Regions from separate parts of the Zooshikella ganghwensis genome, predicted to be linked through region 1. Evidence: riboswitches for the same ligand, from Rfam matches in the RefSeq annotation. Region 1 holds a riboswitch; the other holds the start of a gene.
What was found. Region 1 has a riboswitch for thiamine pyrophosphate ahead of thiB (thiamine ABC transporter substrate binding subunit). Riboswitches for the same ligand answer to the same signal wherever they lie in the genome.
Positions count from the first base shown of each region.

Region 1 (8,259 bases):
ACATAACTGGCCACTTGGACCTGTTAGCGACTGACCAGCAGCTTCTTGCTTGCTGCCTTCAGGTTTAAGTGGCTGATAACCTGACAGTTCCTCATTAGCATGTTGCCAAAGCTTAGCAAGCGCCTGCTTACGTGGAGCCGTCGCCAGAATTGATAATGAGGGCTTATTATGAGTAGGGTTTGGTCCCAGCAATTGTGCCACTGCAATACCTAAAGCGGCAGACTTACCTCGTCCCCGGTCTGCAGTTAACACTAAAGGTTGTGCATTACGCTTTTCGACAAGCCCTACCACTTCTTCGACCACGCTCTGCTGCTCAGCATTAGCATAGGTTTGTGAGCAAAAGGTAGATAAATCCTCTTTACTGTTTTTCTCTGCATAAACAGCAGGCTGCTTCATTAACCCTTTTTCAGTAAATAGCCAGTGCCCCGAAAATCCTTGCAAGCAGTCCTTCAAGCGTTTAAGAAACAAGCGATGGGGATTCAAGCCCTGAGGAATAAACTGCTGATATTCTGGGTCATCAAATACTGGCCAGCGGCTAAGCTCTGGAATGACCCAAATCAGTGCTCCTCCAGCAGGAATTAGCCCCGTGGTTGCACCAAAACTGTCAGGATGAAGCCCAATAAAGCTGTCCATTACCACAACCTGCACTTCACGTCCTAGCCATTGCTTTATCTGACGAGGTTTTATGGCAGAGGGGGCTTGCTCTGGATCAGATAGCCATAACAAAGGATAAGGAGATGAACACTTCTCTTGCTGCGCTGAAAGATAAGATACCAGGCTACACTGCTGCTGATTTGCCCATTGGCAAGTACCACTAACAACGACCAAAGCCCGGTGCCCTGCCACAGAAGCCTGCTTACATGCACTCTTTAGCACATCAATCAATGTCATCTCATCATTGCTAACATCACAATCAACCATTGATTACACCAGCTATTTTTTCTTGTGCTCATGAGGTTGAGACATCACATCGATCTGTCCTCCCTCACGAATGTGCCAATAACAGTCAGCAATAGATGCCACTTCTTCTGGAAAGTGAGTGACTAATAAAACCGTCAAACCGAACTGCTGCTGTAACTCATGGGTTAACAGTAAGCACTCATGACGAAGAGTGGGGTCTAGCGCACTAAATGGCTCATCCAGTAGCAGCAATGGCTTTTGTCTAAGCAAGCAGCGCGCTAGGGCAACACGCTGTCGCTGTCCTCCTGAAAGCGAAGCGGGTGAACAAGAAAGCAGTTCTGCAATCGCCAGACGTTCAGTAACTTGTTGCAAGGACTGCTGCTGTTGAACTGTTAACTTAGCGGAAGGGGATACACCTAGCGCAATATTAGTAAAGACATCCAAGTGTTCTATCAAATTCTGCTGCTGAAACAACATAGTTACAGGCCGCTGCCCTGGCGTATCTTGGTCAAAGCGCTCACCCTGCCACAACAGCCTGCCTGAGGTTGCAGGCAGCAAGCCGGTTATTGCCTCTAATAAGGTACTTTTACCAACCCCACTGCAACCAGTCAGCGCACAAAAATGCCCCGCAGGCAGCTGCGCTGAATAACACAAAGCCTGCTGGTTGCGCTTGATGGTTAAACCTTCAACTGCTAACACCTTTTCTCCCCAGTGTTAAGTAAACCAACCCATAACATAAGCCACAACACGCCAGCAGCCAAACCGACACCGCCATTGCAGAAGTAAGCTGGTAGCTCCCAAGTAAGCGATAAATTGTCAGTGGTAGGGTATTAAAGTCTGCTGCACCCACCAAAACCGCTACCCCCATATCTCCCAAGGATAGAATCCAGGCTAGCGCAAGGGACTGAGCAAGCGGCTTACGGATCATTGGCAGCAAAAACCAACGCCACCAAGCCCAGTGCCGTAAATTCAAACTTTGGGCAAGAGGCTTATAGTAGTCATAACAATGCTGAAAAGCAGCGGCAAGTAAGCGAAAGGTAAAGGGCAACGCCATTAAGGCATTTGCCATCATAATTAAGGCATAACTCCAGTCATCAGATCTCCATGCCAATGTCCCAATAAACCATCCTGTAGCTAATACAACGGGCGGTAAAAAAAGTGCAGCAACCGCCGTTTGCTCCAACCAGCGGTCAACATAGCGATAACTTGTCCCAGCACGCACCTGCTGGCGAAAGTGCAACATTGCCAAGCTCAGTAAACAGGCCAGTAACGAGGAACCAAAGCCAATGAGTAATGAGTTGAAAGTTGCTTCCCCAAGTGATGAAGACCACGGCCATGCAGAAAGGCCCGCTCCTGCCCCCCACAAGATTGCTAGCAGTGGTAGCAAGCAAAACACTACCCCCAACCAGCGGATAGCAATCAACCATTTACTGGAAGCAAGCCATAGGGTTTCTTGATGGCTACGAATACTTACAGGCGCTGCCGTAGTTGAGGCTGGCATTAATCGCGTCGCTAACACAGCAATGATAATCGCTAACGTTAACTGCAATAAAGCCAGCATACCCGCAAGTGGCAAATCAAACTCATAACGTAATGCCTGATAAATAGCGACTTCCAATGTTGTTGACTTTGGCCCGCCGCCTAAAGCCAAAACAATAGTAAAGCTATTAAAGCACAATAAAAATACGAGCAAGCTCAAACCAATCACTTGAGTGCGTATCAATGGCCACTCAAGCCACCGCCAGCGCCACCAACCATTCAGCTCCATCTGGGCTGCCTGAGCATAATAACTCTCAGGTATGGACTCTAAGTGAGAAACCAGAACACGTGTTGCCAATGGCAGATTAAAAAACACATGGCATAACAATATGCCTGCTAATCCATAAATGGAAAATTCAGTGCCCAATACACTATTAAGCCAGCCACTACGACCATAAACTTGCACCACGCCTAAAATAACGACGATAACTGGCAGCGCAAAACAAATTTGCAGCAACACTAACAGCCACTGCCGCCCCCAAAACACTTGGCGAGCAATGGCTAATGCCAGGAGTATGGCCCCTCCCACACTAAGCAAAGCAGATAGTCCTGCCTGCTTAATTGAAAATAGCAAGACTTGCTGCAGCCAAGGGTCATTGAAGAGTGACCACTCAATATCAGTAAAAGCATATTTACCGACATTAAACAGTCCCCAGCTTAAGCTAAGCCAAACACAGCTCGTGGCAATGATACCTGGAATACAACGGAATAAACGACTCACTGACTTACCGCACGGCGCCACTGACGAAGCCACTGCTTACGCTGTTTTGCTATTGTTTCTAGAGGCATTTCCAGAGACTTACGCGGCGTAATCAACTGGCCAAAAGCCGGTGGCAGTTGTTTTATCGCGCGCACAGGTAACATCCAGTTATGAGTAGCAATAATGCGCTGAGCATTGGGTGAGAGTAAAAAGGCCAGAAACTGACGCGCCAGCTCAGGGTGTTTGCTTTGGGCCAACTGGGCAGCCACTTCTACTTGCAGCGTATGTCCTTCATTGAATGCAGCTGCCTGATAGTGTGTCACCTTTTCAACTTCTTGGTGGTAGGCTGGCGATGTCGTATAGCTCAGCACCATATCTGCTTCGCCTTTTAAGAACATGCCATAAGCCTCACTCCAACCTTTGGTAACGGTGACAGTGTGACTAGCCAATTGCTGCCATGCTTGCGTTGCTTGAGCACCAAACACCTGTTGCATCCACAGCAAAAGACCCTGCCCAGGAGTGCTGGTCCGTGGGTCCTGATAAATCACCTGAATATCATCCCGTTTAACCAACTCCGCTAGCGACTGCGGGGGATTCTTTAACTTACGTGTGTCATAAATAAATGCAAAATAACCATAGTCATATGGCACAAACACCTTATCCTGCCAGGGCTCTGGTAATGTCAGTGGTGGTAATGACTGCTGGTGAGGTGCAAATAACTTAAGTTGCTTGGCTGCCACTAATAAGTGTTGATCTAACCCTAAAACAATATCCGCAGGAAGGCGCTCTCCTTCTAGGCGCAGCCGATTCAGTAACCCGACACCATCAGTGCTGCTGAGCCAGTTCAGCTTACATTGACACTGTTTATCAAAGGCTGCTTTTAATTTTGGGCCAGGCCCCCACTCACTGATAAAGGATTCATAGGTAAATACAGTCAAAATCGGCTCTGGTGACTCAGAAGCACTAGCCTGTCCTGGCACTATGGCACATAACACCAAGCATAGACTCGCTATAGGTGGCATAGCGTTGAATTTGTGCTTTAAAAGCAAAAACTGTGCAACCTTTTTCACTAGATGCTTGATAAACAACATCAAAAAATTCCCCATCCATCTGCTATGGATCATCACCATTTAGCAAATTTGATTTCTAGTAAGAATGCCTAACTATGAGAATCCAGTTAGTCTGGGGGATAAGCTGGAGAGACTGCCGAAAAGCCAACTAATCATGGCACTTAATCTTAGGACAGCACTCAACTTCCTACGCCAGTTTTAACTGGATCAGGTTCTACGGGTATCTCTCAGCGAGTGTGATAGATCAATAGTGACGCAACCACACGTTTGCACCCCGATGAGTTCGGCCGTATTGTATACCGTTAATGATTATGTAACCAAGCCTAGTTCTGCTAGCGCCAAGGCTATTAATCACTGCTAGGCTTAAGGTATCCAAATTCGTTACACTTCTTTTACATCACTCATACTATTTAGTGAATGCCTATGTTGGTTTTACGCTGTACCCAAAAAGTCATCAAAGCAGCTGGACTGACAACCAGTGATATTGCTCCACCTCAAACACTAGGGTACTTAGGAGCATGGTACTGCAATATTGTCTCCATACGTGGCAGCTATTGCTTATTCTTCACCCATGAAACAACCCTGTATAGTCACGCACTGCTAAAAATTAAAAAACAAACTGTTCGAGACATCACCAGCGCTTTTAGAGAGAGCTTAAAACACAACCTCTTATTTGAAGGCTTCAACTCTGTCACGCTTACAAATTACTTACAGCATAATGAAAAGTGCGTCTTTACTAAAACCTGCAGCCGACGTGTACTTGGCTCTATGAATGATTTAGTGCATATGCTAGCAGGCTATTTAGAGGAACAACCTTTGATTGGCGAGCAAACCCTGCTCCGTATTATTCAGCAGGTTAACACCACCCCCATGAGCATGTTGGATATGAACTCAGGTATTCATGCAATGCGTCGTTTGTTGATGAAAGTTGCTGTTTGAGATTGATATTGTTTTTCAATACCATTTACTGCTTCACACCTTGTGCTTCCACTTTTCTTCTATTCCCTTAAGACGTTCTTTATTAGGAATGCCTTCGATGTCTATATCCCGTCGTCAATTTATTAAGTCAACCATAGCCACCAGCCTGATGAGCCAGCTACCTGTTCAGCTTTGGGCTGATGACTCTTCCCCTCATTATGACTATATACTGACAGCTGAACCGGCTGAGATTAATCTCATTGCAGAAGCCACCACTGCTGCATGGGGATTTAACGGGCAGTTTCCCGCACCAGTGCTGTATGCTCAACAAGACCAACCCATTCGCATCAAGTTTATTAATAAGTTAAATGAACCAACGACCATTCACTGGCATGGCCTTCGCATTCCCATTGCTATGGATGGTGTTCCTTTTCTGAGCCAACCGCCCATTCCTCCTGGTGGCAGCTTTATTTACGAATTTACACCACCCGATGCTGGCACATTTTGGTACCACCCGCATATGAACAGCACCGAACAGCTGGGTCGAGGCTTAGTAGGCGCCTTCATTGTTCGAGAGCGACAAGCTCAAGCTTTTGCAGAAGATATCACCTGTGTACTAAAAAACTGGCATATTGATCAACAAGGACAAATTAAGCGCTTATCCATTCCTCGTTATGCTGCACGCATGGGCACACCCGGTCGTTGGCCCACGGTCAACGGTTTACACCAACCCACTTTCGACGTACCTGCAGGAGAGTGGGTACGGTTACGCCTGCTAAACGTCGATAATACGCTTACCTACCGACTGCATATTCCCAATGCTCAAGCCTATATCCTGGCAATAGATGGTTGTCCACTAGCAACTCCTCGCCCTCTTACAGAACATCCGATGGGTCCAGGTATGCGATTAGATTTAGGCTTTATTGCTCCCAGTAAAGGCACCTCCTGGGAAGTGTGGCACGGTGAACACTACCCGCTCCTGAGCCTGCACTCAACTGTCTCGTCACAAGTCAGCAAAACACCTCTGCCCAGTACATTATCTGAGGGTCAGCACAGCGTACCATCACTACCAATGAACCCTATTCCTGAACCAGACTTGGAAAATGCAGAAAAAGTAAACTTTATTTTTGAGTGGGCTGGAGCTTTAACGCCCACAGCTCAACAAAAAAAAGGCAAGCATACCTTCTGGACGATCAATAAACGTGCTTGGGAAGGCATGAGTAAAGATAGTATTCCCGCACCACTGGTCACACTTGAGCGCGGCAAAAGCTACATTTTTACACTCAAAAACATTACCCAATACCACCACCCTATTCACTTGCATGGCCATAGCTTTACTGTATTAACGTCTGACAAACGAAAAATAATACCGTATCAGACCGATACCGTATTACTTGGTAAAAACGAAAGCGCCCAGATTGCATTTGTGGCAGATAACCCTGGCCGATGGATGTTTCACTGCCATGTGATTGATCATATGAAAACAGGGCTAATGGGCTACGTCACTGTGACTTAACTAGACTTAAACGGCTATGTCCTTGGCATCATAGCTGTCATGCTCCTCATCAGATTTATCTGTGACGGTTGATTTAAGTGAAATAGTTGCGAATTTTGAACATTCACCCAAACTAAAAGCATTATCTCCACTATCACAGCATTACCTTGCTCTACCCAGAAAAAAACAGTCAAAGGTTTAATACAATGAGTAGCATGATGGCATGCACCCTGATCACAAACGTTCAACCAGATGGTTTAGCTTGGTTACAGGAATGGTGTAACCGACATCCAGCACTATCTATCAAGGAAGAAAGATACGATGAACAAGAAAATCAAGCTTGTCTTCAATGGCTAATGTCGGGTGTCACAGATAATGCTATTGAGCTGATTGATACCTACATTGCCAAGTTTCAACCACATTTTGCTCGTGGCGCCATTCAGCCTGAAGCTTCGATTAGTTTTGATTTAGTGTTTGTCCTGGAGGGAAAGCGATGGTGGCAAAAAGTGGATAGTCAGGTTTACCTTGAACTAGAATCCCTGAAAGAGCAGCCAGAGCAGCTGACAGATTGGCAACAGCAGCAAGTCAACTTAGGTCCTCGTCAATACTTTACACAACTTTTACAAAGCTGGAGCGAAGAAATTAGTTATCCCTTTGACTATAGTGAGCTAGAAGATATTCTGGACGATGTTATTGAGGATGCTGAAGAAATTATTCAATAACATGCTCTAAGATATTCTTTTCCTTGCTCCGTCATTTCAAGCCTTAGTACTTAACGCCACCCACATTATTAGCTATACCTAATACAATACCTGCTATTTTTGGGTGAAGTAATGTGGTAGTGATAAACACGTCTGTAGGTCCAATAACACAAAGTATTCACCGAGAGTCCACGTGCATCGACTCAACACAGGCTTTAGAAATCAAGCGGATTGCGTCAAACTCTCCAGCCTGCCAGCTTAACCTTCAGCCTGGGGATTTAATCTGGCAAGTCAACCATCAGCCTGCCAGTGAGGTTGATCTTCTAGAAGAAAGCTATCAGTCTTCACACATCCATTACTGGCTCTACTCTCGGCAATCCAACGCCACGATGGAAATCAGTGCCCCCAGCACACCCTTGGGCTTTCATTGTGAAAAAACCAGCACTGCTATCGTTAACCATTGGCAGCAAGGATTATTTGACTGGCAGGATTTGTTCATCCTTTGGAATCGCCGTGAGTGGGATAATTTACTGCTTTGCTGCGATTACTACTACCGGCCGTTAGTTATTCGCTCTTTCCTTCGCTGGCTTAAAATGGAGCAACGCTTTAATGCAACTCACCTGTTCCGAGGGGCTGCGCTTTTTGAAAAGGAACAGTTAGCCAAAGGGGTACGACTGATAGACCAGTATGTAAAACACTGCATTAATATCTACAGTAGTGCCTTTATGAGTGTCGCTAGTTTATATCTTGCATTTTGGTCAAAACAGTGTGGACACTGGCAAGACTGGTTAAAATGGTTGCAATGTGCTGACTTTTTCAGCCAGGGTAAAATCACCCGCATCATGCAGACAGTAACAATGGAAGCGCGTATTGAACCCATTGCTGTGGTTCGCTGGCTAAACCGACCTTTTCCTGTCAGTTTTAATCTACCAGTCA
Region 1 covers NZ_JAEVHG010000007.1:109,605-117,863, reverse strand. The annotation lists gene KHS79_RS12165 (tRNA(Met) cytidine acetyltransferase TmcA) at 1-921, opposite strand, end outside; gene KHS79_RS12160 (ATP-binding cassette domain-containing protein) at 934-1,599, opposite strand; gene KHS79_RS12155 (ABC transporter permease subunit) at 1,586-3,160, opposite strand; gene thiB (thiamine ABC transporter substrate binding subunit) at 3,157-4,230, opposite strand; TPP riboswitch at 4,376-4,496, opposite strand; gene KHS79_RS12145 (DUF6933 domain-containing protein) at 4,633-5,148, shown strand; gene KHS79_RS12140 (multicopper oxidase family protein) at 5,246-6,643, shown strand; gene KHS79_RS12135 (hypothetical protein) at 6,829-7,344, shown strand; gene KHS79_RS12130 (hypothetical protein) at 7,458-8,259, shown strand, end outside.

Region 2 (8,259 bases), on a different contig from region 1:
TCGATAGGTATAATGGAATATACATTTGCAACGTATTGCCAAAACGCTGCCGAGTTAATTGCATACTCCGCTGAGCCATCTGCTCCAGGTAAGGTTCAGCTGCAGGTGAAATTAGCGCCTGAAAGTCATTAAGTGTTAGTCGCTGGCGAGACAAAGCACACTCTACATCTGTCTTGCTTTTACTACGAATAGAGAGCCGACACTCATCCCAATTAACTTGCAGTAGATAGTCGTAAAAACTCATCCGACATCCTCTAAAAAAGCAGTTAATGGGCTTGAAGCCTGTGCTTGCTGTTGTTGTCCTGCCAGCCCAGTTTCAAATGCCATTCGCCCTGCCTGTACCGCTAATGCAAATGCACGACTCATCACGACTGGGTCGGGTGCTACAGCAATTGCCGTATTCACTAAAACAGCATCAGCCCCCATTTCCATTGCAGACGCAGCATGACTTGGCGTTCCTAATCCCGCATCAATAATGACAGGGACATTGGACTGCTCAATAATAATCTCTAAAAACGCTTTCGTTTTAAGCCCTTGATTAGAGCCAATAGGTGATCCCAGAGGCATAACAGCCGCAACACCCACACTTTCCAACCGCTTACATAAAACAGGGTCTGCATGAATATACGGCAATACCACAAAACCTTCTTTAACCAACTGTTCTGCAGCAGATAACGTCTCTACGGGATCAGGCAATAAGTACCGTGGGTCTGGGTGTATTTCCAGCTTTATCCAGTGAGTTTCCAGTGCTTCTCGTGCTAATTTAGCCGCAAAAATAGCATCTTTTGCGGTACGAGCACCAGACGTGTTTGGTAATAAATGCATGTTATTAGCGATCAGCGGCTGCAAAATATCATCGTCTTTATTTTGCAAATCAACCCGCTTCAATGCCATGGTCACCATTTCGGAGCCTGATGCTTGTAATGCTGCAACCATGGTTGTTTTATCATTAAATTTACCGGTTCCCGTAAATAATCGAGAGCTAAAAGTTTTATTCGCTATTTTTAACATATTTACACCTTAGCCCTTTTCACCTTAACCACCAGCAATAGCCTTAAACACTACAACCTGGTCATTTTCTTGTAACTGATACTGCCGCCACTGGCTACGACAAATAATGTTGGTATTAATGGCTACAGCAACACCTTTCTCTGGCTGCTCAAGCAAAACCAGTAACTCTATAATGCTACAAGGATTGTATAACTGACGAGGTACATCATTTACACTAATATTCAGCTTCTTGGTCATTCTTGTGCTTCCATTAACTGGTATATTTCAGCACCACTGGCTTTAAACTCAGCAGACTTTTGCTGCATACCTTGTTCAGCATCCACAATCATCTCTTCATCAAGAAGCTGGATTTTAATGCCTTGTTGTTTCTGCTCTGCAGCATAGTCACGCACATCCTGTGAGATTTTCATAGAACAGAATTTTGGACCACACATCGAACAAAAGTGAGCTAATTTACCCGAAGCTTGCGGCAGTGTTTCATCATGAAAAGCACGCGCTGTATCAGGATCTAACGCTAAATTGAACTGATCTTCCCAACGAAATTCAAAACGCGCTTTAGACATTGCATTATCACGTATTTGCGCACCAGGATGTCCTTTTGCCAAGTCAGCGGCATGTGCTGCAATCTTGTAGGTAATCATCCCTGTTTTTACATCATCCTTATTGGGTAAACCTAAATGCTCCTTGGGTGTGACGTAGCATAACATGGCACATCCATACCAACCGATTAACGCAGCTCCTACGCCTGAGGTTATATGATCATATCCTGGTGCAATATCAGTTACTAAAGGGCCTAATGTGTAAAAAGGTGCTTCATGGCAATGTTCCAATTGCAAATCCATATTTTCTTTAATCATATGCATTGGAATATGGCCTGGGCCTTCAATAATAACCTGAACATCATGCCGCCAAGCTATTTTTGTTAGTTCGCCAAGGGTTTTAAGTTCAGCAAACTGCGCCTCGTCATTCGCATCAGCAACTGAGCCAGGTCGCAAGCCATCACCAAGCGAAAGTGATACATCATAAGCCTTACAAATTTCACAAATTTCTTCGAAGTGAGTATAAGCAAAGTTTTCTTTATGATGGGATAAACACCACTTCGCCATAATAGAGCCGCCACGAGATACAATACCTGTTAAACGTTCTGCTGTCATAGGTACGTAGCGCAACAATACACCGGCATGTATAGTAAAATAATCTACACCCTGCTCTGCTTGTTCAATTAACGTATCACGAAAAACATCCCAACTTAGGTCTTCAGCAATCCCTTTTACTTTTTCAAGTGCTTGGTATATCGGCACAGTGCCAATAGGAACAGGTGAATTACGTAAAATCCATTCCCGCGTCTCATGGATATTTCGCCCAGTTGATAAATCCATGACGGTATCAGCTCCCCAGCGCGTCGCCCAAACCAGTTTTTCAACTTCTTCTTCAATGGATGAGGTCACAGCCGAGTTGCCAATGTTGGCATTCACTTTAACCAAAAAGTTTCGCCCAATGATCATAGGCTCTGATTCTGGGTGGTTTATATTGGCAGGAATAATAGCTCGTCCTTCAGCCACTTCCTGTCGTACAAATTCAGGAGTTATATTTTCAGGTAAATTTGCACCAAAATGCTGGCCAGGATGCTGCTTTTTAAGCACTGCACTACGCACCCGCTCGCGCCCCATATTTTCACGAATAGCAATATATTCCATTTCAGGTGTAATAATTCCCTTACGGGCATAATGCATTTGGGTAACATTAGCACCAGGTTTTGCTTTTTTAGGCTTTGGTAAACAACCAAACCGTAAATGCTCTAACTGTCCATCAGCCAGACGTTGTTGTGCATAATGAGAAGATACCCTCGTCAGCTCCTCTGTGTCATTTCGAGACTCTATCCAGCATTTACGCAACGAAGCTATTCCCTTATGCACATCAATTGTCGCAGAGGGATCAGTATATGGCCCTGATGTATCATAAACGGGAACAGGTGGGTTAGATTCGTAGCTTGGATTAGCCTTTGTACCCCCAGCTAATGTATCAGCCAGCTTAATCTGACGCATAGCAACGCGAATATTATCTTGGCTGCCAGTAATATATATCTTTTCTGAATTTGGAAATGGCTGGCAACTAAGCTGATTAATAAAATCTTGCGCTTTTTGGCGACTTTCATTTCTAGACATAAGCACTCACACGTCCACAATGGATATAGTTTGTGATTGCTTGTCGTGAGTAAACAGAGGGAGAGTTTTGGTAACCAGTTCAACAGCCCAACAGGTGAACTACTGAAAGCACTGCACGAAAGCCATGAAAAATGAACAGTAACTGGTGTATATTACTTATTATGTACACCCAGGTGGCATCGCTACGTGCTTTGGCAACTCTTGTTTCCTTCGCTGGTACTAACCAGATCAGGTTCCACGGATCCCGCAACTGCAGTCTCAGCCAGAGAGATGAATGACTTCACCTCTACAGGCACTCCGACAAGATGCCCAAGAGTATAGAAAATATAAGTACTGAAGATCAAGTACTATCAAGACACGACATAAATTCACACTTTAATTCTTTTGCCAGGTAAAATGGCTGTCAATCAATATAATCAGCTCGTTTGGCAATTGAGTCTGGCAAAGTAATACTCCACTTTTCCAGTAATGACTTACTGTATAGATTTCGACCCTTCTCTCCTATTTTTGGCCGTATAGAGGAAGGCTGTTTACCCGATAAAATGTCCATTGCCATTTTGCCAGCCGCTTGGCCTTGGGAAAAACCATACAGCACCAGTCCTCCAATTGCTTTTTTTGGTCCTACCGCAAAATCCCAGAAGGCAAACATAGGTACTGGCGTATTTTCTGACGTCCACTCTATTAATTTGGTTGAATCAACAGACTTATCGTTTTCATCTCGCAAGGTATGATAAAGACCTGTAATGATGGCATCATATCCACTTTCTTTGGCAGAACTGACTGCTGATTTCCACTCACTTAGAATACCAATTTGGTGAATATCAATTTTTATGCCACTAATCGCACCGGTCTTTTTACCTTTAAACTCATCTTCTAATGCCTGGGTAGAAGTTGTGCCATTATCAAATAGAATAAGAAGCTTTTTTGCATTAGGTAAAATTTCTTTCACTTGAGCAATAGACTTTTTAAATAATGGGCGCTCTAAAATACCGGTGATATTTTTATACTTAGTAATACCCAGTTTATTTGGATTACTGTTAATACCTAAATAAACCACTGGCGTATTTGTTTGTGAAAATTTCTCGGCAAGAAACTTTAATGCATTATCATCTCCAAGAATGACAAGATCAGGCTGTACTTGCTGATAATATGCCCAAGCTTCATCAGCTTTTTGCTGATACTCTGCACTTGGAACTCGTTTCGTATCCATTTGAAATCGAAGCAGCGAAATTTCTTTCGACTCAAAGACAGATCTTAAGCCTTCAACATAACTAATATCCCAAGGATAATCGGCATGGTAACTCTCAATTAAGAGAATTTTATTTGCTGCCAGAGCATAAGTAGAACAGTATATTAACATACCAAGCAGCAATAATTTCATACGTTGTTTCATAAATAACCTCTAACTATTATTCAATAAATTCTGCAGATACCTGTAAATCCATTGGCAACGCCAGCTGCCATCGCGTAAGTTCGTGCCGACTAAAAATCAGCTGACCATGCTCTGGTATGACAGGCAATATATCCTTTGGTAAAGTACCGGCGAGTACTTGTTGCGCAAGTAAACCTGCTGCAGCTCCCTGTGAATTACCCGTCATAACATAGCCACCTATCGTTTTCTGCTTACCTACCGCAAAATCCCATAACGCAAATAAAGGCACCTTACTGTTATTTGAAGTCCAAAATAAAAGTTCTCGATGATCTATATGTTTTTGCTTATCAAATACAGTAAAGTAAAGCCCCACCCAAACGGCATCATATCCATTTTCTTTCGCTGACAGCACCACTGACTTCCATCGTTCATAATTATTGGTTGTCTCAAGGTGTATCTCTACACCACTGTATGCTAAAGAATCATGACCTTGAAATAGGTCCTCAGCAGCATATTTTGATGTATTACTCCCATCAAACATAATCAGCGCTTTTTTCATTTCAGGTAGTACTTTCTTCATTTCAATGATTGAACGACGGTATAATGGTCGTTCTAGTACCCCTGTAATATTTTTGTATTTTAATATGCCTGTTTTTCGAGGATTAGAATTAATACCTAGATAAATTGCTTTATACTGACTATTACCAACTCTTGCAGCAAGATAACTAAGCGCATTATCATCCCCCAGAATGATAAGGGCTGGGTCAACTCTCTTGATAATATCCCACGCGGTATCTGCACGAAGTGAAAAATGCTGCTTGGGCAAACGTTTGGTATCCATTTGAAATGTTATTAAGTTGTAGTGTACCAAGCTATCACGCAGTGCCATTAACCAATCTCTATCCCACGGGTACATTGTATGATAGCTTTCCACAACAACAATATCGCGCTCTCCAGCATTAAGCACTGTATTAAATACCAAAACAATTATGGCAAGCAGCGATGGTAAAGGCATACTCATACCAGGGTAATATTATTAAAAGTGCTATTTATCTAAGGGTGCCAATTGCATATGGTATGAATCAAGTATTTCTTTTAATTTTCCGGAGTTTCTCATATCTGAAACTGCTTTACTAAAAGCATCAGCAACCTTTTTATCTGTAAATTCTTTACTAAGCCCAAAATAATAGTTGAGTTTTTTATGTGACCCTGCATAGCGGATATTATCTAAATTAACTTGATGAATAATAGCCATGCCTACATCTTTATTAGAATAAACGCTTGTTAGATTTCTTTTCGGGTCATCTAACATCTTAAAAATATTGATATCATCTGATACCATCTTTATTTGAATAGCACTCAAACTCTCAGATTCCATACTTTGCTTAATTTTCTCAAGCGACTTTGAAGTATTTGATGGTCCAAAGACCCCCACTCGGTAGCCCTCAATATCCTTAAGTCCTGAGTAATTAAGGGTATTGGACTTTCGCACAAAGAAACCGTAAGCTGTTTCCATAAGCGGAGGAGAATAATAAAGCCACTGATCTCTTTCTTTATTCCAGCCTATAACAAATAGCCCATGTGCTTTTCCCTCCTTTACTTCACTAATGGCTCGTCGCCAAGGTAAAAGCTTAAACTTACAGTTATACGATAGTGCTTGACAGGCTCCTCTAATAATATCAGCTGCAGGCCCTTCTACTTTATTATCAACCGTATAATTAAATGGAGGAAAATCCTGTGTATTAAATAATAATTCTTCAGCCACCACACCACCTTTAATATTTAAAATCAATATGGCAACCAAACATATAAGATGACGCTTCATAGGGAGGCTTGCTCCTAGCTCATAAAAAATCAGGCGTTATTAATTAAAAAATATAGTCCAATTGCAACAACATGCGTAAGTTAAAATCTTTTAAAACACATAATAAACAGCTATCTACAATTTATTTTTAAAAAATTTAATACAAATACCCACAACTGAGTATTTTTTTTCAGGAAAAGCGTACTACTGAACTTAAGCTAACATGTACTTTTTTAATCATAGAGATAACATTCTACGCTAAAATAGGAGTATGTTTTACAACTATAAATACAAGGATAACCGTGGAAAGCTTGAACTTCATTGCAGATCAGCTAAACAAGCCAGTCATTATTGTCGATAGCAAACTTCACATAGTCTGCTACAACCATGCCTCTGAAATATGCTTTCAATACAACGCAGAAGAAGTAATTGGAAAGTCAATCAATATTCTTATTCCAATAGAGTATCATCATAGCCATAATCAGTTGGCTAAACATTTTATAGATAACAATGAATCCCCTCGATTAATGAGCAAGAGAACTGGCATTATCTATGCCAAACGTAAAGATGGTTATGAATTCCCTATTGATATTTCTATATCAAATATGTTAATGGGTGATCAACATTATGCCATAGCTGTTATCTATAACCATTAATATATCGAGCTTATAGTCTAATACATTAATATAACCGCCCAGCAGCACTGTTATATCAATTAAAGTGTCTACTGAAAGTTTCACAGCAGTAAACTTGCCCAGGGGCTTCATCGCTTGACGGCCGCACCCTTGTGCCCTTGAGGTATAAAAACCCTTCGTTTTGGGTAAATCTACAGTACAGTTTCTAAAAAACAGATTAAAGGCATTATTTCAATGGAGCATCAATATTATATTTTTCATAAAAATAAGTTACTCGTCCTTCAACAATCATTTCTTTTATAGCGCTATTAAGCAATTCAAATTTATCAGTATTTATTGATTTCTTAGACATCCCATAGTAATTTCCAATCTTTTGAACATATTTATAGTTTGCATATGCATAATTACTATAATCGAGTTTAGCCAGTGCAGACTCTATAGCATCTGTATCCAAAATAATCATTACAGAAAAACGGTTTTTAATAATCATTTCAGCCATATTTTTATCATCAAGCGCGATGACCTTTCGAATTCTTTCATCCTTGTCAAATTTGGGAAAATACGCTGTTCTTCGCTTTACTCCCACTCTAAATTGATACAAATCATCATAACTGTTAATAGAGGTTTCCATTCCCTTTGTGACCAAAAAGTGAATATCCTTTTGTTGATAGCCAATTGGTCCCAAGTATAAAACATAAGGTTCGCGTTCTTTCGTTTTGATAGTCCTGGGTATTATATCAATTCTACCATTTTTTAAGTCTTCTAAACTTCTTGGAAAGGGTGCAAATCGCCAGCTTATCGTATAACCAATCTTCCTTGCTGCTTCTTCCAGAATATCCCTTAATGGTCCATAAAACGTGTTCGCTTCTACAACTCTGACCATTTCTGGTGGCCGGTGCCTATAATCAGCGTATAACACCTTTGCTTCTGCCCAAAGCAGTCCAGAGAAAAAACAACTGATCAAAATCACTACTATTCTGTTCATTGTAGTACTCTAGAAAAAATTCTTCGCAGTGGATATATACTTAATAAGTATCACATTTGATATCTATCAATAATTGCCTGATAGGCACCATCTTCTTTCATATCCTTTAGTACTTTATCAAACTGATCTCTAATACTGGTTAATTTTCTTTTTTTTGAAAAAGCAATATAGCTTGGAGTACTTTGAAGTGGTGGATTCAATTCTTTAACTTTATTTAGGCTTCCTAACTCAGTTAGAATGTATTTTGCACCATGCTGATTACTCACAACTATATCAACTCTGCCAAT
Region 2 covers NZ_JAEVHG010000011.1:160,256-168,514, reverse strand. The annotation lists gene thiH (2-iminoacetate synthase ThiH) at 1-244, opposite strand, end outside; gene KHS79_RS16030 (thiazole synthase) at 241-1,011, opposite strand; gene thiS (sulfur carrier protein ThiS) at 1,036-1,248, opposite strand; gene thiC (phosphomethylpyrimidine synthase ThiC) at 1,245-3,176, opposite strand; TPP riboswitch at 3,365-3,486, opposite strand; gene KHS79_RS16015 (ABC transporter substrate-binding protein) at 3,580-4,569, opposite strand; gene KHS79_RS16010 (ABC transporter substrate-binding protein) at 4,586-5,563, opposite strand; gene KHS79_RS16005 (substrate-binding periplasmic protein) at 5,594-6,373, opposite strand; gene KHS79_RS16000 (PAS domain S-box protein) at 6,655-7,008, shown strand; gene KHS79_RS15995 (substrate-binding periplasmic protein) at 7,214-7,972, opposite strand; gene KHS79_RS15990 (substrate-binding periplasmic protein) at 8,023-8,259, opposite strand, start outside.
Region 2: another riboswitch for thiamine pyrophosphate. It lies ahead of thiC (phosphomethylpyrimidine synthase ThiC); the one in region 1 lies ahead of thiB (thiamine ABC transporter substrate binding subunit).